Regions from separate parts of the Streptomyces sp. NBC_01429 genome, predicted to be linked through region 1. Evidence: riboswitches for the same ligand, from Rfam matches in the RefSeq annotation. Region 1 holds a riboswitch; the other holds the start of a gene.

Region 1 (14,043 bases):
TCTTCGGCATCGCCAACCAGCTGCTGGCTGCGGTGGCCCTCGCCGTCTGCACGACGCTGCTGGTCAAGTCAGGACGGCTGAAATGGGCCTGGGTGACCGCCGTACCGCTCGCCTGGGACGCCGCCGTGACCCTCACGGCGAGCTGGCAGAAGATCTTCTCCGGCGACCCGAAGGTGGGCTTCTTCACCCAGCGCGACGTGTACCAGTCGGCCATCGACCGGGGCGAGGTGCTGCCGCCGGCCAAGACGATGGACGACATGCACACCGTCGTGACCAACTCCACGGTGGACGGGGTCCTCTCGGCCCTCTTCGCGCTCCTGATCCTCGTGGTCATCGCGGACGCCGGACGGGTCTGCCTCAAGGCGATCCGCGCACCGGAGAGCGTGAAACTGTCGGAGGCGCCGTACGTCAGGTCCGGCATCGTCGCCCCGGCGGGGATGATCCCCACCCAGGAGGAGAAGGCGGAGCTGGCCGCCGCCGAGGCGGAGGCGAAGGTGGCGGCGGGCGCGGGAGCGGGACCGGGAAGCGGCGCCTCATGACGGCGGCCGTGACCGTGACCGCCAGAGCGCGGCACATCGCCGGGCGGATCCGCTGGTACGTGCGCGAGCTGACCGGCGAGTCGGGGTACGACCGGTACGTCGCCCACACCACCGCCCACGCCCCGGAGGCCCGGATCATGAGCCGCCGGGCCTTCGAACGCAGCCGCACGGACGCCCGCGAGGCCGACCCGCGCGAGGGCTTCCGCTGCTGCTGAACGGCCGCACCACGAAGGCACAGCGGTGCCGGGAGGGGTACCGGGAGCGGTACCAGCGACCGTAACCGAAGCGACCCACGACACAACATCTGGGGGGTGCCGCACCGCGCGCCCCCCAGATGTATGCTCGACCTCGCTGTCGACGCAGGGGAATCCGGTGCGAATCCGGAACTGTCCCGCAACGGTATGCGTTGGCGTGTTTTGTCACGCCCGCGTAAGTCCGGGTACCTGCCGACGGTGCGTCCGGCTCGACCCGATCCGGACGCCCAGACGTCCGGGCCTCGCGGTTGGGCCGGTGGACGCCGTACGCGGTAGGTGCTGCCCGGACACGGGCCGCGTCCCCCTGCGTACGGCCGGTCCCCCGTTTCCCTCCGTTGGCCCAGAGCCGAGCGAGGGAGAGCCCCACCGTGACCATCGCGCCAGCCGATCCGGTCTCAGTCGATCCGGTCCCAGCCGTTACGGAATCCGCCGAGCCGAAGGCCGACGGACCCGGCACCGCGCTGCTGCGGACCCTGACGGACCTGACCGCCGATCTGCCCGACACCGACCCGGGCAGGGTCGCCGCCGCCGCGCTGCGGGGCCGCAACGCCCGCTCGGACGAGGCCGAGTTGCGGGAGCTGGCCACCGAGGCGGCGGCCGGACTGATCTCCGAGGACCCGGCGTACTCCCGGCTCGCGGCCAGACTGCTGACGCGCACGATCGCGGACGAGGCGGCGACCCAGGGCGCCGTGTCGTTCTCCGCCTCCGTCACGACCGGGCACCGCGAGGGTCTGATCGCGGACCGTACCGCCGCCTTCGTCGCGCTCCACGCTGCCCGGCTCGACGCGATGATCGACACCGCCGCCGACGACCGCTTCGGCTACTTCGGGCTGCGGACGCTCTACAGCCGTTACCTCCTGCGGCACCCGATCACCCGCCAGGTCATCGAGACCCCGCAGCACTTCATGGCGCGCGTCGCCGCCGGGCTCGCGGAGGACGAGAGCGACCGGGCCGTGACCGAGGTCGAGCGGCTCTACACGCTGATGAGCCGGCTGGAGTACCTCCCCTCCTCCCCCACCCTCTTCAACTCCGGCACCCGGCACCCGCAGATGTCCTCCTGCTATCTGCTGGACTCCCCGCTGGACGAGCTGGACTCCATCTACGACCGCTACCACCAGGTGGCGCGGCTCTCGAAGCACGCGGGGGGCATCGGGCTCTCGTACTCCCGTATCCGCTCGCGCGGTTCGCTGATCCGGGGGACGAACGGCCACTCCAACGGCATCGTCCCGTTCCTGCGCACGCTCGACTCGTCGGTCGCGGCCGTCAACCAGGGCGGCCGGCGCAAGGGCGCGGCCTGTGTCTACCTGGAGACCTGGCACGCGGACCTGGAGGAGTTCCTCGAACTGCGCGACAACACGGGCGAGGAGGCGCGGCGTACGCACAACCTGAACCTCGCGCACTGGATCCCGGACGAGTTCATGCGCCGGGTCGAGTCGGACGGGAGCTGGTCGCTGTTCTCCCCGGCCGACGTGCCGGAGCTGGTGGACCTGTGGGGCGACGAGTTCGACGCCGCGTACCGCAAGGCGGAGGCGGACGGACTGGCCCGTAGAACCATCCCCGCGCGCGAGCTGTACGGCCGGATGATGCGCACCCTCGCCCAGACCGGCAACGGCTGGATGACCTTCAAGGACGCGTCGAACCGTACCGCCAACCAGACCGCCGAGCCCGGCCACACCGTGCACTCCTCCAACCTCTGCACGGAGATCCTGGAGGTCACGGACGACGGCGAGACGGCGGTCTGCAACCTGGGGTCGGTCAACCTCGGCGCGTTCGTGCTGGAGTCGGGCGAGATCGACTGGGAGCGGCTGGACGAGACCGTCCGCACGGCCGTCACCTTCCTCGACCGCGTCGTGGACATCAACTTCTACCCGACCGAGCAGGCCGGCCGCTCCAACGCGAAGTGGCGCCCGGTGGGCCTGGGCGCGATGGGTCTCCAGGACGTCTTCTTCAAGAAGCGGCTGCCCTTCGACTCCCCCGAGGCCGCCGCGCTCTCGACGCGGATCGCCGAGCGCGTCATGCTCGCCGCGTACGAGGCGTCCTGCGACCTCGCGGAGCGCAACGGCCCGCTGCCCGCCTGGTCCAAGACGCGCGCCGCGCGCGGGGTGCTGCACCCCGACCACTACGACGTGGAGCTGAACTGGCCGGAGCGCTGGGACGCGCTGCGCGCCCGGATCGCCACGACGGGCATGCGCAACTCGCTGCTCCTGGCGATCGCGCCGACGGCGACCATCGCCTCGATCGCCGGCGTGTACGAGTGCATCGAGCCGCAGGTCTCCAACCTCTTCAAGCGCGAGACGCTGTCGGGCGAGTTCCTCCAGGTCAACTCGTACCTGGTGGACGAACTGAAGCGGCTCGGCGTCTGGGACGCGCAGACCCGCGAGGCGCTGCGCGAGTCCAGCGGCTCGGTGGCCGGCTTCGGCTGGGTACCGGCGGAGGTGCGGGAACTGTTCCGTACGGCGTGGGAGATCCCGCAGCGCGGACTGATCGACATGGCCGCCGCCCGTACGCCGTTCCTGGACCAGAGCCAGTCGCTGAACCTGTTCCTGGAGACGCCGACCATCGGGAAGCTCAGCTCGATGTACGCGTACGCCTGGAAGAAGGGGCTCAAGACGACGTACTACCTGCGCTCGCGCCCGGCGACGCGGATCGCGCGGGCGGCGGGCTCGCAGCAGGCGTCGCGGCCGGAGCCCACCCCCGTACCCGCGCAGGCGGCCTCTGTTGAGGACGCGATCGCCTGCTCCCTGGAGAACCCCGAGTCCTGCGAGGCATGCCAGTAATGACGAACAACACTTCCGCACAGAAGAACCTGCTGGACCCGGGCTTCGAACTGACCCTGCGGCCCATGCGCTACCCGGACTTCTACGAGCGCTACCGCGACGCGATCAAGAACACCTGGACGGTGGAGGAGGTCGACCTCCACTCGGACGTCGCCGACCTCGCCAAGCTCACCCCCGGCGAGCAGCACATGATCGGCCGGCTGGTCGCGTTCTTCGCGACGGGCGACTCGATCGTGTCGAACAACCTGGTGCTGACGCTCTACAAGCACATCAACTCCCCCGAGGCACGGCTCTACCTCTCGCGCCAGCTCTTCGAGGAGGCCGTCCACGTCCAGTTCTATCTGACGCTGCTGGACACGTACCTCCCCGACCCGGAGGACCGCGCGGCGGCGTTCGACGCGGTGGAGGAGATCCCGTCGATCCGCGAGAAGGCGCAGTTCTGCTTCAAGTGGATGGACTCGGTCGAGAAGATCGACCGCCTGGAGTCGAAGGCGGACCGCCGCCGCTTCCTGCTCAACCTGATCTGCTTCGCGGCGTGCATCGAGGGGCTGTTCTTCTACGGCGCCTTCGCGTACGTGTACTGGTTCCGCTCGCGCGGCCTGCTGCACGGCCTGGCCACGGGGACCAACTGGGTCTTCCGCGACGAGACGATGCACATGAACTTCGCCTTCGAGGTCGTGGACACCGTACGCAAGGAGGAGCCGGAACTCTTCGACGACCAGCTCCAGCAGCAGGTCACGGACATGCTGAAGGAGGCGGTCGAGGCTGAGCTCCAGTTCGGCCGCGACCTGTGCGGCGAGGGCCTGCCGGGCATGAACACCGAGTCGATGCGCGAGTACCTGGAGTGCGTGGCGGACCAGCGCCTCCAGCGGCTGGGCTTCCCGCCGGTGTACGGCTCCTCGAACCCGTTCTCGTTCATGGAGTTGCAGGGCGTGCAGGAGCTGACGAACTTCTTCGAGCGGCGTCCGTCGGCGTACCAGGTCGCGGTGGAGGGCACGGTCGGCTTCGACGACGACTTCTAGTCTCCGCTTCCGGTCTCTGCTTCCGGTCTCTGCCGGGCTTGAGTTGGGCTGACCCCGTACACGGAGTGATCGTGTGTACGGGGTCAGAGGTACGAGGTCAGCGGCCCGAGGTCAGTACTGGGTGCAGTAGGAACCGGTGCGCATCGACTCGAAGTTCGCCTTGAAGCTGTCGTACACCGCCGCGTTGTCGATCTTCAGCAGGGTCTCGTCGTAGGAGCGGAGATTCGGGAACGTGTAGTTGTGGCTCCCGGTGAAGACGAGCTTGCGTCCGGTGGCGTCCAGGTAAGTGCCCTCGATCAGAAGGTACTTGGAGTGGACACCGATGGCGCGGGTGGTGCCGTCGGCGTTCTGCGTCGTTCCCTTGCACCGCGAGACGGTGGTGAGGTTGCCCTTGACCGCGTTCCCCACGGCGGTGCCGAGGTTGCCTGACTCATCGTTGTGGAGGAGGTCGACGCGGCACCCGGCCTGCTTCAGGCTCACCAGCTTGTCGGCGACCTGGACCCGGGTGAAGGCATACATTCCGACCCGGATACGGGTGACACCGCCCGCGCAGCTGACGTTCTTCAGCAGCGAGACGATGGTGTCCGTGGAGGGGTCCTTGTCATAGGTGCCCGAGTCCTCCTTGCGCGGGAAGAAGTAGGTCTTGTACTTACCGCTCTGCTGGGTCTTGTAGTAGTGGTCGAGGCCGCTCCCCGACGAACCGTGCTTCTTGAGGTCCTCCCAGTAGGCGCGGTAGGTGGTGTAGAGACCGGATCCGGCGTCCGGGATGGTCACCGCGTTGTTGAAGTACTTGGTGCGCTGGGTGGTGGTCAGATTCGCGGAGGTCTGGAACACGACCCCGTCCGTGTCGCCGACCTGAGAGAAGAGGAAGAACTTGTTGTGGTTGATGGCGCCGGTGTGGTCAGCGTTGAGTTTCCGGTTGCCCAGACAGCCACGCGGGACCGGGCAGGCCAGAACCCAGGAGTCGGCGGAGAGAGTGGTGCCGAGCCCCGCCTTGAGCGTGTCGTACTGGGAGCCGCCCGTGTCGACACTGTCGCCGTCGATGATCATCTTCACCTTGACACCGCGCTCCTTGGCCGCGACCAGCGCCGCGCTCACCGTGGTGTCCGTGAACAGATAGATGGAACCGTCAATACGCGACCCCGACGGCGACCGCTGGATCAGGGAGACCAACTGGTTCCTGATCGCGTTCTGCTCTGCGCCGGTCCCCGCCGGGTGGTTGAAGGTACTGGTCAGCGGAACCGTGTCGGCCGCCTGCGCGACGGTGGGCGCGGCCAGGAGCGACGCACCGAGCAACGCGGCCAGAACGGGGGCGAGGCGAACGGCTCCCACCTTCGCTCTCCACTTCGTCTTCATCCTTAATCCACCCTCACCTCGTTCAATTGAGCCGCTGTCCACTCTAAGTGACGACCAATCACTCTGCGAGCGAGAATGAGAGAGGCACTCAACGGGCCCGATGACCCACCTCCGCCCACACGGACTTGGTGTACGGGTCGCGCACCACCCACCCCCACCGGTCGGCAAAGGCGGCGACCAGCAACAGCCCGCGCCCACCGGTCGAGTACACCGACGGCCGGGGAGAGATCCCGGGCGCCCTGGGCAGCCGGTCGGGCCGGGTGTCGATGACCTCGACCCGTACCAGCTCGGCGGCGAGGGCGAGGCGCACCTCGAAGTCCCGTCCGGGCGTACGCCCATGGGTGACGGCGTTGGCGGCGAACTCGGCGACGACGGCGGTGATCACGGCGGAGGCGGCGGTCGTCCGGGGAATCCCCCACTCGTCGAGCTGCTGCGCGCCGAGCAACCGGGCGAGGCGGGCGCCACGATGGCTGGAACTGAGCCTGATCCGGGAGGGCGGAAGGAGGGGCGAGAGGGGCGGCGGGGAGGCAAGCTCGGCGGGGAGGGCGGGTCCGGTGGAGACGGCGGCGGGGGGAGTCTGCGACTTCATAGGGTGACGCTCCCGTCACGCGACTACCCTCACCAGGGAGGACGGCCGTACCTGACGGCCGTGTACGGGTCGGGACGGTTTTTGTACGGGTCGCATTCCGTGACGGTCCCGGCAGGTCGGGCGTTGCAGCACAAAAGGCAAGGCAATGCCTGCATCGGCACACACATTGGGGTGTGAGGCGTATGGGAACCAGCCGCGCGAAGAAGCAACGCGTCCAGGACGACGACAAGCCGGGGATCTGGGTCGGCTACGGCAAGTTGGTGAAGCTCCACCGGGAACGGGCCGGACTGACTCAGGAGCAACTGGCCGAGGCGGTGGGCTACTCGGTGGAACAGGTCGCCTCCATCGAGCAGGGCCGGAGGCCGGCGAAGTCGGCGTTCACGGATGCGGCGGAGGTGAGGCTGGACGCGGGCGGGACGCTGGCGGTGTTGCAGGACGATGTGGACTTGGCGAAGCTTCCGGCGTTCTTCTACAACTTCGCGGTGATCGAGACGGATGCGGTGAGCAGGTACGACTTCGAGCCGCTGCTGATCCCCGGACTTCTCCAGACAGAGGAGTACGCACGGGCGCTCTTCTCACGGCACTGCCCGGTACTGCCCGAGGAGATCATCGAGCAGCACGTGGAAGCAAGGCTCAGCCGACAGAAGCTTCTGACGCGCACACCGGCGGTGGAACTGTGCTTCATCATCGCGGAGTCGGCGCTGACGGCGGCGGTTGGCGACGAGGGAGTGATGAAGAGGCAGCTTCAACACCTGCTGACCCAGGGGGCACTGCTCAACGTAGAGATCCAGATCATGCCGACAGCTCGCGGCTTCCACCTGGGGCTGAACGGTCCTATGGTCGTCATGGAGACTGCGGAGCACAGGCACGTCGGCTACATCGAATCCCATGGGGCCGGGCTGGTGATCACCAATCCGGCAAGGGTCAGTACCTTCGGGCTGCGCTATGGGAAGCTGCGCACGCAGGCTCTGAACAGCGATGAGTCCGCACGTCTTATCCAGCGCATGGCAGGAGAAGCATGAGTACGGAGCAGGTGGAGCAGCCCGCCGCCGCCCAACTGACGTGGTTCAAGAGCAGCTACACCGGCTCGGACGGCGGCAACTGCGTAGAAGTGGCAGTCGCCCCCACCACCATCCACATCCGCGACTCCAAGAGAGCCCAGGGCCCCGCCCTCCAGGTCCCGGCTCCCGCCTGGACGGACTTCGTCTCCTTCGCCGGACGGCCGTAACACGGGTGGTCCCAGTGGCGAATTCGCCACTGGGATTGAAGAAGCCGACGGTCTCCGGGTCGAAGTGGAAGCTCCACCTCGGGTGCGCATGCGTTCGCAATCGGCTCGCCGCTCTGGGAGCGGGATCCCAGACCCCCAGTTTCCGGGGAACGCCACCGCATGAGTGCTGAGAAATACTGGGATCGCTACGCAGCGGGCGCCGTATCAGAGGTCGGAACGGTAAGCGAGTCGACCGACAAAGGTTTTGGCTGGACTCAGTACGATCACCACGGCCCTGCCGAGGAACTCCTGTGCCAGCCCGGGAGATCGCTGGAACTGGGCTGCGGCGGCGGAAGCGAGGTTGCCTACCTCGCTCGCAAAGGCGTCGAAGCCACGGGCGTCGACCTCTCGCCCGTCCAGGTGAGACATGCCGAGGAACGCTGGGCCGATGTGGCAGGGGCCCGATTCCTCCTCCGGGAAGCCGTGGACCATCTTCGGCACACTGAAGAGAGCTACGACGCGATCTACTCGATCTGGGGCGCGGTCTGGTTCACCGACCCGCGCCGCCTGATCCCGGCCATCCGCGAACACCTTGCCCCCGGCGGCGTGCTCGTGTTCTCGCAAGCGCCGGCCGTGGAGGGCTGTTACGGCGCGCAGGGCATGTACGGAAACGGCTTCACCGGCAAGGTGTTGCCCATCCAACGCTGAGCCTACTCGGAGGAGATGTGGCAGGGGGTCCTCATCAACTACGGCTTCCTGGAAGTCGATGCCCGCGTCCTTGAGGCTCCCGATCCGGAGAATCTGGGCACCCTGATCGTCCAGGCCCGCGCACCCTACTGACTGGACATCACTCCCCGTTGCTTGTCCTGAGAGTTCGCCACGGCAGCCCGGTAGGAGCTGCCCTCCCGACAACATGGCTGTCCAATAAAGGAGATGAGCGACAGAACTCCCCCTGTTATGGTGCGCTGATGTCAGCGATCAGGCAGTTCCAAGTCACCTTCGACTGCGCGGAACCCGCGCGCCTCGCCGATTTCTGGTGCGCGGTGCTGGGGTACGTCGTACCGCCGGTCCCGGAGGGGTTTGCCACTTGGGAGGACTACCATCACTCGCTGCCGCCCGAGGATCAGGTCATCTACTTCGCGTGCAGTGACCCCTCGGGTGCGGGCCCGCGCGTGCTCTTCCAGCGCGTTCCCGAAGACAAGGTCGTCAAGAATCGGGTGCATCTCGACGTGCGGGTCGGCACCGGACTCGTGGGTGAGGAGCGCCTCGCCACACTGGAGGCCGAATGCGCACGACTGGTCGCGCTCGGCGCGGTACACCTGCAAACGCAGCTGGCCGACGACGAGAACGAGTCGTGCATCCTGATGCAGGACATCGAGGGCAACGAGTTCTGTCTCGACTGAGCATCCTCCGCGATGCGAAGCGAAGATGGCCTTCTGTGCGTGTGATCAACAGCTGTACTGGAAGGTGGTGCTGGGCCCACCCCCGTGCTGGTGCTGGACCGCTGGCGGGCCGAGCGGGCCGTTCATAGCGTCGTGCCCATGATGAATGCGACGAGCGACGAACGAACAGGTGCCACCCGGCGGACAGCATTGCGTGGGCTGGGACTCGCGGTGGGGGGCATGGCACTGGCGCGTTCACGCCCGGCAACAGCTTTCGCGTGCACGATTTTCCCGGGGCGTCACACGTCGGCCCTCTGGATCCCGTCCGGGTCGCGGAAATCCTGGACACGCTCGCAGGGCAGGGGAGATAGGGCACTCGAAGAAATCGCACTGGCGTGGGAATCGCCCTGGCGTGGGGGCCCGGCCGGAGACTCTCCGGCCGGGCCCCCACCGCTTTCAGCGTGACGCCGTGGCGTCAGGGGCGGCGGTGCCTGCCGTAGTAGCCGCCGACCTGGTCGTGGTATCCGGCGTCGCCGACGTGCTTGTCCTTGTCGAACTCGGGCGAGTCCTTGATCTGGTCCTTGGTGAGGTCGACGAAGATCTTGCGCTCGTCCTGGTCGACGGTGCGTACGGTGCCGGCCGGCAGGAGGACGTGCTTGCCGAAGATCCAGACACCGGTGTCGACCACGAGGTACGAGGAGTCGACGTCGTCCGAGTGCTTGTCGACCTTGCCGATACTGCCGTCGGTGGCCTCGACCTTGTAGCCGATCAGGTCGGTGCCCGCAGTGTGGCCGGAGGTCGGCTGGTAGCCCCAGATGTTGTCACTCATAAAACGGCTCCTTCATCGAATTTCCCACTCCACGACCAAAATCGCGGAGCAGGACCGGCGTCTCCGAAAATTCGGTGACGCGCTCTCGAAACACCGGCTGCCCCTCATTCAGGACCCCACACATTTGCCTGGAGAAATAATGGATTCCCGCTGGATGCTCGCTGGATTCCCTGGGAGAACTGGGCACACCGGGTCAACATCCCGCTCCGAACCCGCAGATCTTATGCATCTTTTACACACGCAGAGTCACGATAATTTCCCTGTGGCAACTGTTGGGTTTGGGTGCGGGATAAGTGGCGAGACGGGGACTGACACTATTTTCGAGTACGACAGGGTGTGGCGATTGTGGCTGCGGACGAGAAGGCTCAGGCCAAGGGCGAGCAGGCCAAGGGCAAGGTCAAGAAGGTTGTCGGAGGCGCGGTGGGCAACGACTCCATGCAGGCCGAGGGGCATGCCGAGGAGGCGAAGGGTGATCTGCGGCAGGCCAAGGAGAAGGCCAAGGACGCCTTCAAGCCCAAGTAACACGCTCACCTCTCCAGGCAGCACCCATCACGCCGCTGATCCCGGCAGCCGATTTCCCAGGCTGCCGGGATCAGCCATGACCGCGGAGTCGAGCCGGGGGCCCGTTGTCAGAGGCGTGTGTCAGAGTCCGCGCATGCTGGAGATCGTGGTGAAGACCGAGAACGGGGAGCGGTACGTCCGCGTGTCCGCCGAGTAGCTGGCCGGGCTGATCCGGCGCATCGGCGGGGACGGTGACCGGTTCCTGGTGGTCCACCGGATACCCGACCTGCCCGACGTCTTCGCCCAGGTCTGGCACGAGGCGGGCGGGACCGACGCGACCGGCGGGGACTACACGCTGGAGCACCGCGACGGCGCCGCAGGCCGGCACTTCCAGGCGGTGGTCGACGGTTCCGGGGCCGTGATCGCGGCGATGACCGGCTGGGCCCGCCAGGAGACCGGCTGGGACACTGGACCGGCCTGGTCGCCGCTGGACATGGGGGCCGCCCGCGAGGTGCCGCCGCTCGACCAGGCACCGGAGGCCGACCGGTCCCCGTAGGCCAGCCGGGCCCGGAGGCCGACCGGGCCCTTAAGAGTGGGCTCGCGCTCTGTGACTGTAGTAACACGTTCGGGGCAAACGCCATTCGGTCAAATGCTCCCATTACCAGTGCAAGTGCGGACTGATCGGACAGTTTCGTAGAGGCTGGCGGGCATTCCGCATGGAAACCGGAAAAAAAGCCACACCGGTGCCCGGATCTTGGTATTAACACCCCGAATCAGCCCCCTCCCCGTGCCGCACTGCCCCTCATTCCGATCGCGGGTCTGACCATGCGCGTGGTTATCGGTGCGTACCAGGTGCGGCTCACCAGGTGGTGCTGGAGTCCGTGCTGGGGGCGGGCTCACCGATGAGAAGCACGGTCCGGGATCAGCAACGGCAACAGCGCAACGGCACCCACGCGAAGACCTTGTTGAGGGGCGTCGGCCCGGACGGGGCGGGTGCCCCGGGTGTCGAGCACGGCTTTGCCCACCTCAAGAACCGGCGCGTCCTCGGCACAGTGCGCACCGACCCCGCCTGGGTGACCGCGACGACGTGTGCCCAGACGACCGGCAGCGCCGTGCTGGACAGTGCCTGACTTCGTGTCAGAAACGGTTCCGGGCGACCTTGCCATCGGAGGCGTGACGCCCGGAACCGGACCAGGCCGGCAACACGGAAGCCGTGACGCACGGATACCTCTCGCCCCTCTCGCTAAGATCCTTAACAGCAGTCCCTGGCCCGAAAACGCGAGTGGGGCTCCCCGTCCACGAGAACAGGGAGCCCCACCTGCCTGCGCCGGTCAACCGGCCATGGCCGCCATGATCAGCGCGACAGCCGCACCGCACAGCAGCACCGTAAGCGGCCATGCCAGCCAGCCGCGCCCGGTACGCCTGCGCCACAGCACCAGCCACAGCGCACACGCCGCCACGAACATGACCGCCACGCCGCTCAGCTGGCCCTCTCGCCACGCCACCTGAACGGCGCCATCGTCGGTACCCCATACAAGGAGCGCGACGAGGACGCCCACGGTCAGCGCACACACCGCTTCCAGCAGTCTGCTCATACGGTGTCCTTCTTTTCCTGCATGTTCGTCAGGTCACTGCGCGGGCGGAACGGACGCCTCGACCTCGACGGTCTCCGTCTTGCGGCCTTCTGCGTCCGTGCTGGTGGACCGCTGCTCCTCGGCCCGGGGACCGGCCGCGGGCACCTGGGGCGCACCGGACTGCGCGAGCTCGACGCGCGTCTTGACCATGAGGGGCTTGCCGTTCGCGTCCTTGGCCACCTTGCCGTCCGCCCCGATCAGCGGCAGCTCTTCGGGCATCTTGGACTGGTCCACCGTGCCGTCGGGGTTGACCCACTCCGGGGCGGGCGGCGCCGGCGGCACCGCGGCTTTCTCGGTCTGCCCGCTGTTGGCGGGGCGGGGCGACTCATCGGCGGAGGCGTTCGCCGCCAGGGCGCCCAGCAGCAGCACGCCGGCCACCGCTCCCACAGCGAGGGATATGCGGGTCTTCTTCATGCAGTGTCTCCAGTTCCTTGCGGGTTACGGCTCGATGAAGTGCTGTCCGGACCAGATGAGAACGTTGGTCCCGTACCAGGCGCCGCCGTAAGAGACGTTGGACATCCCCCGGGTGGCGTAGTAGCCGCCGCCGCAGGGTGGCGCGATCCCGAAGTCGTGGGTGAGTTCCATCTTGGATGCCTCGGTGGTGTTGGCGTAGCCGCTCCAGGTGCCGTCGGGGTACTGGGTGCCCAGGAGCTGCCGGCACACGCCCCACTGGGAGCCGTCCCAGTAGAAGTACTGCCACGCGGTCTTGAGGTTGCCCGGGGGCCGGTTCCAGATGAGGATGCACGCCTGGGAGAAGGGGATGCCGGAGGAGGCCAGCCCGTAGGACTTGGCGTAGCCTCCTCTGCTGCCGTGGGAGACCTCCGCATAGGTGTACAGGCACTTGGAGGAATCGGTGTTGGACCACACTTCGTCGGATTGGTACACGTAGTGCGCCTGGGCGGTGGTGGCGGTGGTTAACACCAATAGCAGGGATGCACCGAAGGCGATCAGCGCGCCGAGCTGCCGGGATATCCGGCGTCTTGTCCGCGAAGGGGGGGTTCGGATGGGTCTCATAGAGCTCCTTTGGTCTTGTTCGTGCACGGTTGATGCGGGCCCGCATACGTGTCCGACCTTATGACATGTCCCCGTCTGATTTTGCTGTTTTTTTAATTTTTGAGGTGAGAAAGGAGAGGGCGAGCATGCTAGGCAGTTGGCCCGCAGCGTCGGCTTCATGTCTGCGATCACCGCACCGTGATGCGCGTGGAAGGAATGAGAGCGCATGAGATTGAGCCCCTGCCGACTTGAAGTCGCAGTTCAAAGACTGGTGTCCGATTTGTGGGGTGATCTCACGGCCGATCGGCTGCGTCGCCTCTAAGAACTCCTAACGAAATGATCTTCGATGGGTCGGTTCCGGGTGGTGGGGTGTTGTCGGGCAGCATGGGGCGATGAACTCGGATGAGCCGGTGCCTCGGGAGTTGAAGGCCCTCGATACGGCCTCGCTGGTCAAGCTGGAGGAGCGGGCATGCGAGCTCAGCCTCAACCAGCGGTTGGACCCGGCATGGGTGCAGGCGAATGCGGCGCCCGATGGGACCCACTACCTGTGGCCGACTCTGTGGAACAGCCTGCCCCATCGTCCTGGCATCCCACGCCAGCTGCGGTGCGAACTGCTCATCGCGCTTCATGCGGGAGACCGTGTGATGAGCTTGTTGGACGTCATGCCTGATGACTTCGCCCCTCTGCCGAGAGTGACCTCACGAGACGAGGGCGTGGAGGTCAGTCGACTCCTGGACAGCTCCCCGAGCGTCCGGGAATGGCTACTGGGCAGGAGTGTCCCGGGCGAGTCGTGAAAGGCGGCGCCAGCAGATGAGCGCACACCCCAGACTCAGGAAGGCTTCGTGGATGTCGTCACGGATCTCCCAGCGGATGCGCAGGCGGCGGAACCAGTGCAGGTGAGCGAAGGCGCGTTCCACGACCCAGCGCTGAGTGCCGAGTCCGGAGCCGTGCTCGGTGCCC
Region 2 (14,043 bases), 130 kb from region 1:
CCTTCGGCGGGGCACCGACCCTGATCCAGACGGCCCTGGTCCGGATCTCGGGCCCGTCCCGCGCGGACGTGGCGACGGCGATGCAGACGACGGTCTACAACGGCGGCATCGCCGCGGGCTCCCTGGCGGGCGGCCTGGTCCTGGAATCCACCGGCGCCGGCGCCCTCCCCTGGACGGCGCTGCCACTGATCGCGGCGGCGCTGGCGGTGGTCTGGACGGCGCGGCGGCACGCGTATCCGGGGCGCTGAGGGGGGGGCGACGGGGCGTCAGCCGCCCCGCAGCCGCTCGGCGACCGCGCGCCGCAGCCGGGCCGCCGTCGCGGCGCCGTCCTCGGGCCGTACGTCCAGCACGCCGTGCTCCGTCATGAGCGCGTGGTACTGCTGCCGCGCGTAGGGAACGCCGGGCGGCAGGCCGGCGATGTGCCAGTGCGGATGGGCGTTGCCCTCGGCGCTGCCGAGGGAGAGGAGGTACGTGCGCTCGGGCGCCACCACGTCCTCGACGGCCAGCGCCACCGTGCGTACGAGCAGCGTCAGCCGGGTGTACGCGGCCTCGTCCAGGTCGCGGACGACATGCTCGACATGGGCCTTCGGCGCGACGAGGACCTTCCCGGGGAGGGTGGGATACCGGTCGAGGAAGGCCACGTGGGCGTCGTCCTCGTACACCGTCTCGTGCGCGTACGCCGGGTCCCCCGCGACGAAGGAGCACACGAAGCAGGGCCCGCCGCGCGCCCGTTGCTCGTACGTGCCCAGATCCATGGGCCGCCGGTGGGTCGAGTGCCGCTGTTCCTCGCGGGCGCGCCGCGAGATCTCGCGCGTGGACTGGATCTCCTCCTCGGTGATCGGGCCGTGTTCGGCCTCGGCCGCTTCGATGAGTTCCTTCGGATTGTCCCGCTCACGCTGCCGTGCGACAGCGGCTGCTTCGTACGCCGAGAGTCCGGATGAACCGCCGCGTGACCGGGCGGCCTCGGCGACAGCCCTCGGCATGGTGATCGAATACTTGTGGGTGGGCTCGCTCATGCCGCGGATCCTGCCGGACGCGTCCCACCCGTGGAGCCGCGTTTCGCCGCAGGGCGTACGCGAACACCCCACGCGCTCACTCCCCCGCCGCCCGCCCCGGCAGCGCACCGATCGCCGCCAGCGGGATCGCCGCCAGGACCAGCCACACCGCCGCGCCCGGCAGCCCCGTGTCCGTCAGTGCGCCCGTGGCCGCGCTGCCCGCCAGGACGATCAGGCCGGATACGGAGGAGAGCGCGCCCGTGTAGAGGCCGAGGCGGCCGGGGGCGGCCAGGTCGGGGAGCCAGGCTCGGGCGGCGGGGGCGATGAGCATCTGGCCGATGGCGAGCAGGGCCACGAAGCCGGCCGCCGGGAGCAGGCCCGGCGCGCCGGTGCGCCCGGCCGGGAGCGTGGCGGCCACGAGCGCGAAGCCCGCCGACAGGAACAGCAGCCCGGTGGCCATGGAACGGCGCAGGCCGAGGCGGTCGGCCGCCCAGCTGGTGAGGGGGAGCTGGGTGGTGACGACGAGCAGCGAGGAGAGCGCGAACAGCCAGGCCAGCGGCGCCTGGGAGCCCGCCGCGCGCTCCACCTCGGCCGGGAGGGCGAGATAGAGCTGGTTGTACACCAGCAGATACGTCCCGTACACCGCGCACAGCGCGAGGAAGGGCCGGTTGCCGAGCATGCGCCGTATCCCGCCCCGCCCGCTCACCCGGGGCCGGCCGGGGATGTGCTGGGGCAGCAGCCACGCGTGCCCGGCCAGGACGAGGACGAAGATGGCCGCCCCGGCGAGGCAGACCGTACGGAAGTCCACCGCCAGCAGCAGCGCGCCCAGCAGCGGCCCCACGAACGCGCCCGCCTGCCCGGCCGCCGTGAAGAGCGCGAGGACGCCGGTGCGCGGTCCGCCGCCCGCGTCCGCGCGGGCCACCGCCTGGCGGGTGACCTCGGACTCCACGGCGGGCGAGAACAGCGCCGCCGCGAAGCCGATCAGCAGGACGGCGCCGATGACCGGCCCCGTACGGTCCGCGTACCCGAGCCACACGAACCCGGCGATCCGCAGCGCGCACCCCGTCAGCACCACGGGCCGTACGCCGTACCGGTCGGTCAGCGCGCCGCCGACCAGGAACAGCCCCTGCTGGCTGAACGTACGCAGCCCCAGGACCAGGCCGACCAGCCAGCCGGCCAGGCCGATCCCGGCGCCGAGGTGATCGGCCAGGAACGGCAGTACGGCGAAGAAGCCCACGTTGAAGGCGAATTGGGTCAGGATCAGCAGCCGCAGCAGCGGGGACAGTTCACTCCACATCCCTGTCCCTGAGCGCGGCCACCGCCGGGCGCTTTCGGCGTGGCCGTCGGGCGCCGCCGGGCGTTCGGTCATCCGGCGCTCCTCGGGGCCGCCGTCCCGCGGGCGGGCGCGGACGGTTCCGGCCGCCGTGCGGGCCACCGGCCCCGTCCCCGTATCCGTATCCGTATCCGTATTCCGCCCGCCGCCGACACCGCCAGCGCGCCCAGCAGCGCCAGTACGGCGGCCGGGGCCAGCACCGCCCAGGGCGCGCGTTCCGCGTAGGGGAGGTTCTCGGCGAGCAGCAGGCCCCACTCGGGCGACGGCGGCTGCGCGCCCAGGCCCAGGAAGCCGAGGGAGGCCAGCGCGAGCGCCACGGCGGGCAGCCGCAGCAGCGCGTGCCGGGTGACGGGCGGGACGACGGCGGGCAGCAGCTCGTACCGCAGCAGATGCAGCGGGCCCGCGCCGAGCGCGCGGGTGGCGCTGAGATGTGTGGTGGCGCGCTCCTGCGTCAGCAGCGCGGCCGCGTGCGCGGCCAGCGGCGCCCAGGCGACGGCGGCGACCGCAAGCGCCGGGGTGTAAGGGCCGCTGCCAGCGACCCCGGCGACGAGGAGTCCGGCGAGCACGGGCGGTACGGCGTTCACGGTGTCCACGGCCGCGCCCGACACCCTCGGCACCAGCCCCAGCAGCACCCCGATCAGCAGCGCGGCGGCGCTCACCGCGACCGCCACCGCGAGCGTGGTGAGCGCTCCGTGCCCGACCCGCGCCAGCACGTCGCGGCCGAGCGCGTCCGTGCCGAAGGGGTGCGCCCAGGACGGCGGGCGCAGCCGGGCGGCGGTGTCCAGTGCCAGCGGATCGCGGAAGAGCCCCGCAGCTACGACGCCGAGCAGCGGCACCCCGTACACGAAGGGCAGTACGGAGCGGGCCGGCGGTCCGGCCCGGTGCGGCGAGGTGAGCGCGCCGTCGCGCAGGACGGGCCCCAGCAGCAGCCGGGCCACTCCCCTGGTGGCACCTCCGGCGACGGCGGCGAGCAGCAGGAGTGCCAGCGTGCCCGCCTGGAGCACCGGCAGGTCCTGGGCGATGGCCGCCTGGAGGGTGAGCCGGCCGAGTCCGGGGATGTCGAAGATCTGCTCCACGGCGACCGATCCGCCGGTGAGGCCGACGACGAACAGCCCGAGGTTCGGCAGCAGTCCGGGGAAGCAGCGCCGCAGCGCCTGCCGGACGATGCGGCGCCCGGGCAGGCCGCGCGCGCTCGCGGCCAGCGCCCACGGTTCGGCGAACGCGCCGGGCAGCGAGTCGTCGAGCAGCCGGCCGAGCAGCGCGCCGGCGGGCACGCCGAGCGCGAGCGCGGGCAGGACGAGCCACTGGGGCCCGTACCAGCCGAGCGCGGGCAGCCAGCCCAGCTGTACGCCGACGACGGTGGCCAGCACGGACGCCGTCAGGAACTCGGGGAGCGAGGCGAGCATCGCGGCCACCCCGCCCGCGCGGGGCCCGGCCGGCCGCCCCGCCGCCCCGCGCCGCAGCGTGCGGGCGCACACCGGCGCGGCCGTCGCGAGCGCCGCGACCATCGCCACGCCCATGAGCAGCAGCGACACACCGAGGGCCTGGACGACGGAGGGCAGTACGGCGCTCCCGGAGATCCAGGAGTGGCCGGCGTCGCCGTGGGCCAGGTCGCCGAGCCACTGCCCGAGCAACCGCAGCGGCCCGGCGCCGAGGCCGAGTTGGTCCCGTACCGCCGCCAGCGCCTCGGGGGTGGGGTCGCGGTCGGCGGAGCGCGCCTTGAGGACGGTCAGCGCGGGATCGGTGCGCGAGAGCCAGGGCAGCAGGCCGATGGCGCACAGCAGCCCGCCCGCGAGCACGGAGCGCCACAGGGCCGTCAGGCCCGGCCGGGATATGCGGGCCCGGGAGGTACGGGACATGGCTCAGCGCCGGGTGCCGGTGGCGACGACGGTGCGCTCGTACGGGTCGAGGAGGACACCGCTCACGGCGGCGGAGACGCCGAGAATGTTGCGCTGGTGGACGAGCGGAACGACCGCGTCCGTGCCCAGGATCCTGGCCTCGGCGGCCATCGCGGCGTCCTGCCGCTTCTCCGGGTCGCCGATGGCGTCGGCGGTGGCGACGGCCTGGTCGACGGTCTTGTCGCAGAGCCGGGCCATGTTGTACGTGCCGTCGCAGGTGTAGTCGCTGGCGAGGACCGAGACGGGGTCGCCGGTGTCGAGCATGGTGTTGCGCGCGCCGACGAACGCGTCGAACTTCCCGGCCAGCGCGTCGCCCTCGATGCGCGAGGACTCCCGTACGGTCAGCGTCACCTTGAAGCCGGCCTTCTCCAGCTGCTGCTGGAGCACCTGCGCGACCTCGGGCAGCTCCGGCCGGTTGTCGTACGTGGCGAGCCGGACGGTGGCGCCGGTGGTCTTCGCGGCGGCGGCGCGTCCGGTGGGCTGTTCGCGCTTGCCCGCCGCCCAGGTCAGCGCGGGGCCGAAGATGCCCTGGCCGGGGTCGGCGTATCCCTCGTAGACGTTCTTGGCGAGGACGGAGGTGTCGATCGCGGCGCGGGCGGCGGCCCGGAGCTTCGGATCGGTGAAGGGGCCGGAAGCGGTGTTGAGGTAGAGGCTGGTGGTGCGGGCGGTGGGGACTTCGCGGCCGGTGCCCTTGGCGAGGGAGGCCGCCTGCGCGAACGGGAGCGCCTCGGCGATGTCCTCCTCACCGGTGCGCAGCGCGTTGGCGCGGGCGGTGCCGTCGGCGATGAACCTGGCGTCGATGCCGGACGCCTGGGCCCGGCCGCCCCAGTAGTCGTCGAAGCGGTCCAGGGCGGCGGAGGTGGAGCCGTTCACCTTGGTGAGGGTGAAGGGTCCGGTGGCGTGGCCGACCGGGTCGGCGGCGCCCTTCTTCCCGTACGCCTGCGGGGACAGCACGGCGAGGCTGGGCCCGGCCAGCCGCAGCGGCAGTACGGGGTCGGGCGTCGCGGTCGTGACCCGCACCCGGCGGTCGCCGGACGCCTCGGCGGTCAGGGAGACCCCGGAGAGCGCGGCGGGCGCGGGGCTCGCCTGGGCGGCGTGGGTGAGGGCGGCGGCGGCAGCGGACGCGGTGACCGGCGTCCCGTCCTGGAAGCGCGCGTCGCGCAGGGTGAACTGCCAGGTGCGGGCGTTCTCCTTGGTCCAGGACTCGGCGAGCGCGGGGGCCGCGGCGCCGTTGCCGTCGAGCTTCGTCAGCCCCTCGGTGACGCCGAGCCGGCTGAGGAGGGTCGCGTCGGCCCCGTACGGGGAGAAGGACTCGGAGGGCGGGAAGGCCAGCGCGACCCGCAGCCGCCTGCCCTCGCCGGAGCCCGCTTTGGGGTCCGCGGAGCCGCCGGAGGCGAAGCAGCCGGAGAGCAGGGGGATGAGCAGCAGGCCGGCGGCCCACCGGCGAGGTCGGACGGAGCGCATGATCCTCGTTCTCTGTTCTCTGCGGGGTCTGTGGGTGACACACCGGCTACGGGACGAACGAACGAGAGATTACATGACAACCGTTTTCATCAGCCGAGCGGTATCTCGAAGTGCACGATGCTCTGACCGCCGCCCGCGATCTCCTCGCGCTCATCACACACCGCCTTGCCCATCGAGCGCCAGAACGCCTCGGCGCCGGGCACCGCCGGATCGGTGTGCAGATAGACCGAGCGGTATCCGCCGTCCGCCACCGCGAAGTCCACCAGTTCACGCACCAGCGCCCGCGCGAGGCCCTGGCGGCGATGGCCGGGGCGGGTGTAGACGCGGCGCAGCTGGGCCGTCTCCCCGGAGGGGTAACGCTCCGCCATCCAGGCCGGGTTGGGGGGATTGACGGGCCCGCGGGAGTCCAGCGCGGCGACGGCGACGACGCCCTCGCTCCCGTCCCCGCCCTCACTCCCACTCCCGCTCTCGTCGAGGGCGACGAGCAGCGTGTGCCGGGGCGAGGCCAGATACGCGCCCGCGAGATCGATGATGTCGGCGTGCCAGCGCGGCACGTACCCGGTACCGAAGTCGCGGTAGACGGTGTCGAGCATGACGGCGCGCGCGGCGTCGAGGTGATCGGGGGTCGCCGTTCGGATGCGATAGCTAGGCACTTGCGCATCATACGCATTAAGCCCCGGCCGCCCGCACGCCGCCTCTGCCGGAGGGCCGCCGCCTCAGCCGGAGGGCGCCGCCCTGACCGTGCCCAGGAAGCGGACATGCGGCCGGCCGTCGGGACCGTCCGGGGTGACGGTCGCGCGTACGCCGTAGACGGCCGCGATGAGCTGCTCGGTGAGGGTCTCCCTGGGGGCGCCGGCGGCCACCACGCGGCCGTGCTGGAGCACGACGACCTGGTCGCAGTACATCGCCGCGAGATTCAGGTCGTGCAGGGCGATGACGGTGGTGACGGGCAGCGCGGCCACGAGGTTCAGCAGGTCGAGCTGGTGCTGGATGTCGAGGTGGTTGGTCGGCTCGTCCAGCAGGAGTTCCCGGGGTTCCTGCGCGAGCGCGCGGGCGATCTGCACGCGCTGGCGCTCGCCGCCCGACAAGGTGTGCCAGGACTGGCCGGCCCGGTCGGTGAGCCCGGTGCGCTCCAGCGCCGTACGCACCGCTTCGTCGTCGCCCGCCGACTCCGGTGTCCAGGCGCGGCGGTGCGGGACGCGGCCGAGGCGTACGACCTCGCGCACGGTCAGCTCGACCTGGGTACCGGCCTGCTGCTCGACGACGGCGACCTGGCGGGCGATCGCCCTGCGGCCGAGTTCGGGGAGCGGGCGGCCGTCGAGGGTGACGACACCGGAGGCGGGCGCCAGGACTCCGGCGAGGATCCGCAGCAGGGTCGACTTGCCGGAGCCGTTCGGCCCGAGCAGCCCCAGCGTGGAGCCTGGCGCGGGCGCGAGGCCGACCCCGTCCAGGACGAGCCGCCCCCCGGCGGTACGGGAGACCCGCTCGGCGCGCAGTCCGGGCGGGGGCGTCGCGCCGGTCATGCCGTCCTCCGGGCGCGGTACAGCACGGCCACGAACGCCGGTACGCCGATCAGGGACGTCACCACTCCCACCGGTACCTCCTGCGGGTCGAGCACGGTACGGGCCAGGGTGTCGACCCACACCAGGAACACGGCCCCGGCCAGGGCCGTCACCGGCAGCAGCCTGCCGTGGTTGGGGCCGACCAGCGCGCGGGCGGCGTGCGGCAGGACGAGACCGACGAAGCCGATCGCCCCCGCCGAGCTGACCAGCGCCGCCGTCAGCAGGGCCGTGACACAGAGCAGCACCAGGCGGGTACGGCCGACGGAGACGCCGAGCGTGGCCGCCGCGTCCTGCCCGAAGGCGAACGCGTCGAGGGTCCTGGCGTATCCGCCGCACACCAGCAGCGCGAGCGCGAGCACGGCGGAGCAGATCCACACATCGTTCCAGCCGGCGCCGCCGAGCGAGCCGAGCAGCCAGAACAGCACGCCGCGCGTGGTCTCCGCGTCGGCGGACGTCATGACGATGAAGGAGGTGAGCGCGGAGAACAGCTGCATGGCCGCGACCCCGGAGAGCACCACCCGGTCCGTCGTCCCGCCGAGCGTGTGGCTGAGCAGCAGCACCATCGCGAACGAGCAGAGCGCGCCCAGGAACGCGCCGCCGGACAGCGACAGGGCGCCGCCGCCCACCCCGAGGACGACGACGAGCACGGCGCCGGTGGAGGCGCCCGAGGAGACACCGAGCACGAACGGGTCGGCGAGCGGATTGCGCAGCAGCGCCTGCATGACCGCCCCGCACACCGCGAGTCCGGCGCCGCACACGGCCGCGAGCAGCGTGCGCGGCAGCCGCAGGTTCCATACGATTCCGTCGCGGATCGGGGTGAGCCGCGACTCGCCCCAGCCGAGGTGAGCGGCCACGACCGACCAGACGTCGCCGACCCGGATCTGCGCCGGGCCGATGGTGATCGCGACGGCGACGGAGGCCACCAGCGCGGCGAGCCCGCCGGCGCACAGGAGCAGCACGCGCGGGCTCCCCGGACCCCACAGGGCGCGCGGCCCGCGGGAGGCGCGTGCGGCGGAGGTCGGTGCGGCGTGCTCCGGTGCGGCGGACTGCGGCGCACCGGGATCCGCGGCCGCTTCCCCCGCCGGATCTCTCGCCGAGTCCCGCTCCGGATCCCGCTCCCGCTGGATCGTCACTTCGCGGGCGCGTACGAGCGCAGCGCAGCGGCGACCTTCTCGACGCCTTCGACCGTGCGGATGGTCGGGTTCATCGCCTGGCCGCTGAGCAGCACGTACCGCTTGTTCCTGACCGCGTCCATCTCCTTGGTGACCGGATTGGACTCCAGGAACTCGATCTTCTTGGCGGCGGTCTCGGCGGACTGCGACTTGCGCGTGAGGTCGCCGATCACCAGGAAGTCGGGGTCGCGGTCGGCCACCGTCTCCCAGTTGATCTGGGGCCACTCGTCCTGGGTGTCGTCGAAGACGTTCTTCGCGCCGACGGCGTTGGTGATGATGCCGGGGGCGCCGCAGCAGCCGCCCATGTACGGGGAGTCGGAGTTGGCGAACCAGTACAGCAGCGTGACCTTCTCGGTCTTCGCCGCGTCCAGCCCCGCCGTCGCCTTCGCCATCCGGGCCTCAAGCGCGGCGACGACCTTCTCGCCGCGCTCCTCGACCCCGAAGACCTCGGCCAGGTCCCGTACCTCGCCGTAGACGCTCTCCATGGCCAGCGGGGTGGAGCGGGCGCCGTCCGTGCCCACGGTCTTGTCGTTCTTGGTGCAGTCGGCGGGCGAGATGTACGTGGGCACGCCCAGCTTCTCGAACTGCGCCCGGGTGGCCACGCCCCCCTTGCCCAGCGTCGACTGGAAGGAGGAGGCGACGAAGTCGGGCTCGGCGTCGAGGACCTTCTCGAAGGAGGGGTTGTTGTCCGCGAGCCGGGGGACCTCGGCGTTGGCCTTCTCCAGCCCCTTCAGCAGCGGGTCGGTCCAGGTCGCGGTCCCGGCCATGCGGTCCGCCAGACCGAGGGAGAGCATGATCTCCGTCGTCCCCTGGTTGAGCGAGACGGCGCGGCGGGGCGGGGCGTCGATCCGTACCCGCTGTCCGCAGTTCTCGACGGTACGGGGATATCCGGCGGCCTCGTCCTCGGCCGTCTTCGCGTCCTGTGCCGTACCGCCTCCCCCGCAGGCCGTCAGGGACAGGGCTCCGGCGAGGAGCAGGGTCGTCAGTGCGGCGGGACGGAGCGGGCGCGCGATCGGCACGGTGGTTCCTCTGCGTTCGAGGGCCCATGCGCGGAGCCCGTTCGTACGGTGCTCCCCCGCCGCCTGAAAGGACGGGGGCGGCCAGCAGGTCTTCGGACTCGGGATCTCCCGGACGTGACGCCTTCCCGGACGGTCGCCGCCCAGTGGCCGATGCCACGCCCGTCACCCTCACCGCTGCGCGTCAGCTCCGGATTTCCACCGGATTCCCTGACCCACGTACATGGGTTCGACTGGCCTCGGCAAGCTATCACAGCCGGAAATCGCCCCTGTCGGCCGTGTTTCCACAGGTGGGCCCCGGTCACCGGCCGCGCTCCCTCGCGCCACCATCCGGCGTCGAGCCGCGCTCAAGTCGCCACCAGCAGCCTTGCACCCGACAGGCTCTGAGGCGAAAGGACGCACAGCGATGTTCCGCATGAACCGAGACAGGACCGGCGCCGGGCGCTGCCGGTCCACGGGGCCGGGCCCCGCCCACGGCCCCGCCCAAGGCCCCGCCCACGACCGCGCGGGAGGCCCGCGTTGAGCAGGCGCGTAGTGATCACCGGTATCGGCGTACGCGCCCCCGGAGGCGCCGGGACGAAGGAGTTCTGGAGCCTGCTGACCGACGGCCGTACCGCCACCCGCGCCATCTCGTTCTTCGACGCCTCGCCCTTCCGGTCCCGGATCGCGGGCGAGGTCGACTTCGACGCGGCGGCGGAGGGGCTCAGCCCCCGGGAGATCCGCCGGATGGACCGCGCCACCCAGTTCGCCGTCGCCTGCACCCGGGAGGCGATCGCCGACAGCGGTCTGGAGCTGGACTCCCTGGACCCGCACCGGATCGGGGTGAGCCTGGGCAGCGCGGTCGCCTCGGCGACCAGTCTGGAGAACGAGTACCTGGTCATGTCGGACGCGGGCCGGGAGTGGCTGGTGGATCCCGGCTATCTCTCGCCGCACATGTTCGACTACCTCAGCCCCGGGGTGATGCCCGCCGAGGTGGCCTGGGCCGCCGGTGCGGAGGGCCCGGTGGCGATGGTCTCCGACGGCTGCACCTCCGGCCTCGACTCCGTCGGCTACGCGGTGCAGCTGATCCGGGAGGGCACCGTCGACACCGTCGTCGCCGGCGCCGCCGACACCCCGATCTCCCCCATCGTGGTCGCCTGCTTCGACGCCATCAAGGCCACCACCCCCCGCAACGACGACCCGGAACACGCCTCCCGGCCGTTCGACGGCTCGCGCAACGGCTTCGTGCTCGCGGAGGGCGCGGCCATGTTCGTGCTGGAGGAGTACGGGGCGGCCCGCGCGCGCGGCGCGCACATCTACGCCGAGGTCGGCGGCTACGCCACCCGGTGCAACGCGTACCACATGACCGGTCTGAAGAAGGACGGCCGCGAGATGGCCGAGGCGATCCGGGTGGCGCTCGACGAGTCCCGCCTGGACCGCGGCGCCATCGACTACATCAACGCGCACGGCTCGGGCACCAAGCAGAACGACCGGCACGAGACCGCCGCCTACAAGCGCAGCCTGGGCGAGCGGGCCCGTGAGGTGCCCATCAGCTCCATCAAGTCGATGGTGGGGCACTCGCTCGGCGCCATCGGCTCGATCGAGATCGCGGCCTCGCTGCTGGCCATCGACGCCAATGTCGTACCGCCCACGGCGAATCTGCGCACGGCCGACCCGGAGTGCGACCTGGACTACGTACCGCTGACCGCGCGCGAGCAGCGGGTGGACACCGTCCTGACGGTGGGCAGCGGCTTCGGCGGTTTCCAGAGCGCGATGGTGCTGCACGATCCGGAGGTGGCGCGATGAGTACGGTGATCACCGGGCTCGCCGTGGCAGCCCCGAACGGGCTGGGCACGGACGCCTACTGGAAGGCCGTGCTGGCCGGGCAGAGCGGGATCGGCGAGCTGGCCCGCTTCGACGCCTCGGGCTACCCGTCCCGGCTGGCCGGGCAGATCCTGGACTTCGAGGCCGGCGAGCTGCTACCCAGCCGGCTGCTGCCGCAGACCGACGTCTCGACCCGGTACGCGCTGGTCGCGGCCGACTGGGCGCTGGCGGACGCCGGGATCGGCCCCGAGACCCTGCCGGACTACGAGATGGGCGTGGTCACCTCCAGCGCGCAGGGCGGCTTCGAGTTCACCCACCGGGAGTTCCACAAGCTCTGGAGCCAGGGCCCCGAATTCGTCAGCGTCTACGAGTCGTTCGCCTGGTTCTACGCCGTCAACACCGGCCAGATCTCCATCCGCAACGGCATGCGCGGACCCGGCGCCGCGCTCGTCGCCGAGCAGGCGGGCGGGCTCGACGCGGTCGGCCACGCCCGGCGCACCGTGCGGCGCGGCACGTCGATGGTGCTCAGCGGCGGGGTGGACTCGGCGTTCGACCCGTGGGGCTGGTCGGCCCAGCTGTCCGGCGGGCTGGTCAGCACCGTCGACGACCCGGCCCGCGCCTATCTGCCGTTCGACACGGCGGCGTCGGGCCATGTGCCGGGCGAGGGCGGCGCGATCGTCATCCTGGAGGACGGCGCCCGGGCGCGCGAGCGCGGTGCGCCGCAGGTGTACGGGGAGGTCGTCGGCTACGCGGCGACATTCGACCCCAGGCCCGGCTCCGGCCGTCCGCCGGGGCTGCGCCGCGCCGCCGAACTTGCCCTGGCCGACGCGGGGTTGCGGCCCTCCGACATCGACGTGGTGTTCGCAGACGGGGCCGGGACACCGGAACTCGACCGGGCCGAGGCCGAGGCGATCCGCGAGATCTTCGGGCCGCACGGCGTGCCGGTCACCGCGCCCAAGGCGCTCACCGGCCGGCTCTCCGCGGGCGGCGGCCCGGTCGACCTGGTCACCGCGCTGCTCTCGATCCGGGACCAGGTGATCCCGGCGACCGGCCACAGCGCCGACGTACCGCCGGAGTACGGCATCGACCTCGTCCGGGGCGAGCCGCGCGGCCGGCCGGTCACGGCCGCGCTGGTCCTGGCGCGCGGTCGCTGGGGCTTCAACTCGGCGGTGGTCGTCACCGGTCCCGAGCAGTGACCGCCCCGCCCCGGCCTCGGTCACCTCAACTTCAACCACCTCAACTTCAACCACTTCCACCACTTCAACGACCTCATCACCTCACAGAAAAGAGCGGGGAACTCTCATGGCGACCATGGACCTCGACGACCTCCGCCGCATCCTGGTGGCCTGCGCGGGCCAGGACGACGGCATCGACCTCACCGGCGACATCCTGGACACCCCTCTTGAGGAGCTGGGTTACGACTCGCTGGCGCTGATGGAGAGCGCGGCCCGGATCAAGCAGGAGTTCGGCGTCGACCTGACGGACGACGACGTGGCCGAGGTCGGCACACCCCGCGCCCTGCTGAGCCTGGTCAACGACACCGCCGTGGCGACGGCCGGCTGACCCGCCGGGCCGTGCGCACCACCACTCAGGGTGAGGGGGCAGGGCCCCTCACCCTCCCTGTTCCGCAAGCGTGTTGAGGAGAACCGCCCCATGACAGCGACCACCCGGCCCGCCGGCACGGCCCGGCCGACGACACACCGCACCGAGCACACCCGTATCGTCTCCGCGCCCGCCCAGGTGCTCTACGACCTGGTGGCCGACGCCACCCGCTGGCCCGCGATCTTCGGCCCGAGCGTTCATCTCGTCCATCTGGAACGCGGCGGGCGCGGCGAGCGCTTCGAGATCTGGGCCCTGGTCAACGGCGAGGTGGCCAACTGGGTCTCCCGGCGGGTCCTGGACCCCGAGCGCCGGTATGTGAGCTTCCGTCAGGAACGCAGCCACCCTCCGGTCGCCGCCATGGGCGGCGGCTGGCTCTTCCGTGAACTGCCGGGCGGGCGTACCGAGGTGGTGCTCCGGCACCGCTTCGCCGCGACCGACGACGACCCGGCGACCGTGGAGGGGCTCCTGCGCGGCCTGGACCGCAACAGCGCCGAGGAGCTGGCCGCGCTGGCCCGGGTGGCCGAGCTGGGCCACCCGGTGGAGGACGTGGTGTTCTCGTTCACCGACCGGGTGCCGCTGGAGGGGCCGGCCGAGGCGGCGTACGACTTCGTGAACCGCGCCGATCTGTGGGCGGAGCGGCTGCCGCACGTGGCCGGGGTCGAGCTGACCGAGACCGTGCCCGGCGTCCAGGAGCTGCGGATGGACACGGTGACGGCCGACGGGTCGGCCCACTCGACGCGTTCGGTGCGGGTGTGCCGGGCGCCGGAGTGGATCGCGTACAAGCAACTGGCCATGCCCCGGCTGCTGTCGGGCCACAGCGGTCTGTGGACCTTCACCGAGGGTCCCGACGGTCCGGTGGCGTCGGCCACGCACACCGTCGTGCTGAATCCGGCGGCGGTGGCGGAGGTGCTGGGCGAGGGCAGCACGCTCGCCGACGCCAGGAACCACATCCGCGACGCGCTGGGGCGCAACAGCCTCGCCACCATGAGTCACGCCGCGTCGCACGCGGCGTCCCGCGCGGCGGATCGCGCGGCGGATCGCGCCTGACACCGCGCCGAACACGCCTGACACGGAAGGGAATCCACCGGCCGGATCCCGCCCGTTCTCACGTTCGGTAAAAACTGGGCGCGAGTTTCAGCAAAGAGCGACACGGAGGGCAAACCGACTCGGTCGCCGAACCTCTCCTCCGTACTATCGG

Evidence for each region. A riboswitch is a leader RNA that binds a small molecule or an ion and turns the genes downstream of it on or off. The one in region 1 is predicted to bind cobalamin.
Region 2: another riboswitch for cobalamin. It lies ahead of OG627_RS09710 (ABC transporter substrate-binding protein); the one in region 1 lies ahead of OG627_RS10270 (ribonucleoside-diphosphate reductase subunit alpha).

The regions. Positions count from the first base shown of each region.
Region 1 covers NZ_CP109599.1:2,466,285-2,480,327, forward strand. Annotated here, with positions in the region: gene OG627_RS10260 (carbon starvation CstA family protein) at 1-539, shown strand, start outside; gene OG627_RS10265 (YbdD/YjiX family protein) at 536-754, shown strand; cobalamin riboswitch at 878-1,004, shown strand; gene OG627_RS10270 (ribonucleoside-diphosphate reductase subunit alpha) at 1,162-3,570, shown strand; gene OG627_RS10275 (ribonucleotide-diphosphate reductase subunit beta) at 3,570-4,592, shown strand; gene OG627_RS10280 (phospholipase D-like domain-containing protein) at 4,704-5,924, opposite strand; gene OG627_RS10285 (ATP-binding protein) at 6,037-6,537, opposite strand; gene OG627_RS10290 (helix-turn-helix domain-containing protein) at 6,720-7,559, shown strand; gene OG627_RS10295 (DUF397 domain-containing protein) at 7,556-7,765, shown strand; gene OG627_RS10300 (class I SAM-dependent methyltransferase) at 7,925-8,452, shown strand; gene OG627_RS10305 (VOC family protein) at 8,713-9,147, shown strand; partial or broken gene OG627_RS10310 (alpha/beta hydrolase) at 9,378-9,497, shown strand; gene OG627_RS10315 (PRC-barrel domain-containing protein) at 9,602-9,955, opposite strand; gene OG627_RS10320 (CsbD family protein) at 10,301-10,477, shown strand; partial or broken gene OG627_RS10325 (DUF6891 domain-containing protein) at 10,611-10,979, shown strand; gene OG627_RS10330 (hypothetical protein) at 11,359-11,586, shown strand; gene OG627_RS10335 (hypothetical protein) at 11,788-12,051, opposite strand; gene OG627_RS10340 (hypothetical protein) at 12,085-12,504, opposite strand; gene OG627_RS10345 (hypothetical protein) at 12,529-13,011, opposite strand; one part of gene OG627_RS10350 (IS5 family transposase) at 13,845-14,043, opposite strand, start outside.
Region 2 covers NZ_CP109599.1:2,333,605-2,347,647, forward strand. Annotated here, with positions in the region: gene OG627_RS09665 (MFS transporter) at 1-248, shown strand, start outside; gene OG627_RS09670 (HIT family protein) at 267-755, opposite strand; partial or broken gene OG627_RS09675 (CopG family transcriptional regulator) at 777-1,016, opposite strand; gene OG627_RS09680 (MDR family MFS transporter) at 1,093-2,364, opposite strand; gene OG627_RS09685 (ABC transporter permease subunit) at 2,361-4,187, opposite strand; gene OG627_RS09690 (ABC transporter substrate-binding protein) at 4,191-5,690, opposite strand; gene OG627_RS09695 (GNAT family N-acetyltransferase) at 5,780-6,343, opposite strand; gene OG627_RS09700 (ABC transporter ATP-binding protein) at 6,407-7,213, opposite strand; gene OG627_RS09705 (FecCD family ABC transporter permease) at 7,210-8,235, opposite strand; gene OG627_RS09710 (ABC transporter substrate-binding protein) at 8,382-9,443, opposite strand; cobalamin riboswitch at 9,510-9,693, opposite strand; gene OG627_RS09715 (beta-ketoacyl-[acyl-carrier-protein] synthase family protein) at 9,960-11,225, shown strand; gene OG627_RS09720 (ketosynthase chain-length factor) at 11,222-12,439, shown strand; gene OG627_RS09725 (acyl carrier protein) at 12,546-12,806, shown strand; gene OG627_RS09730 (aromatase/cyclase) at 12,897-13,892, shown strand.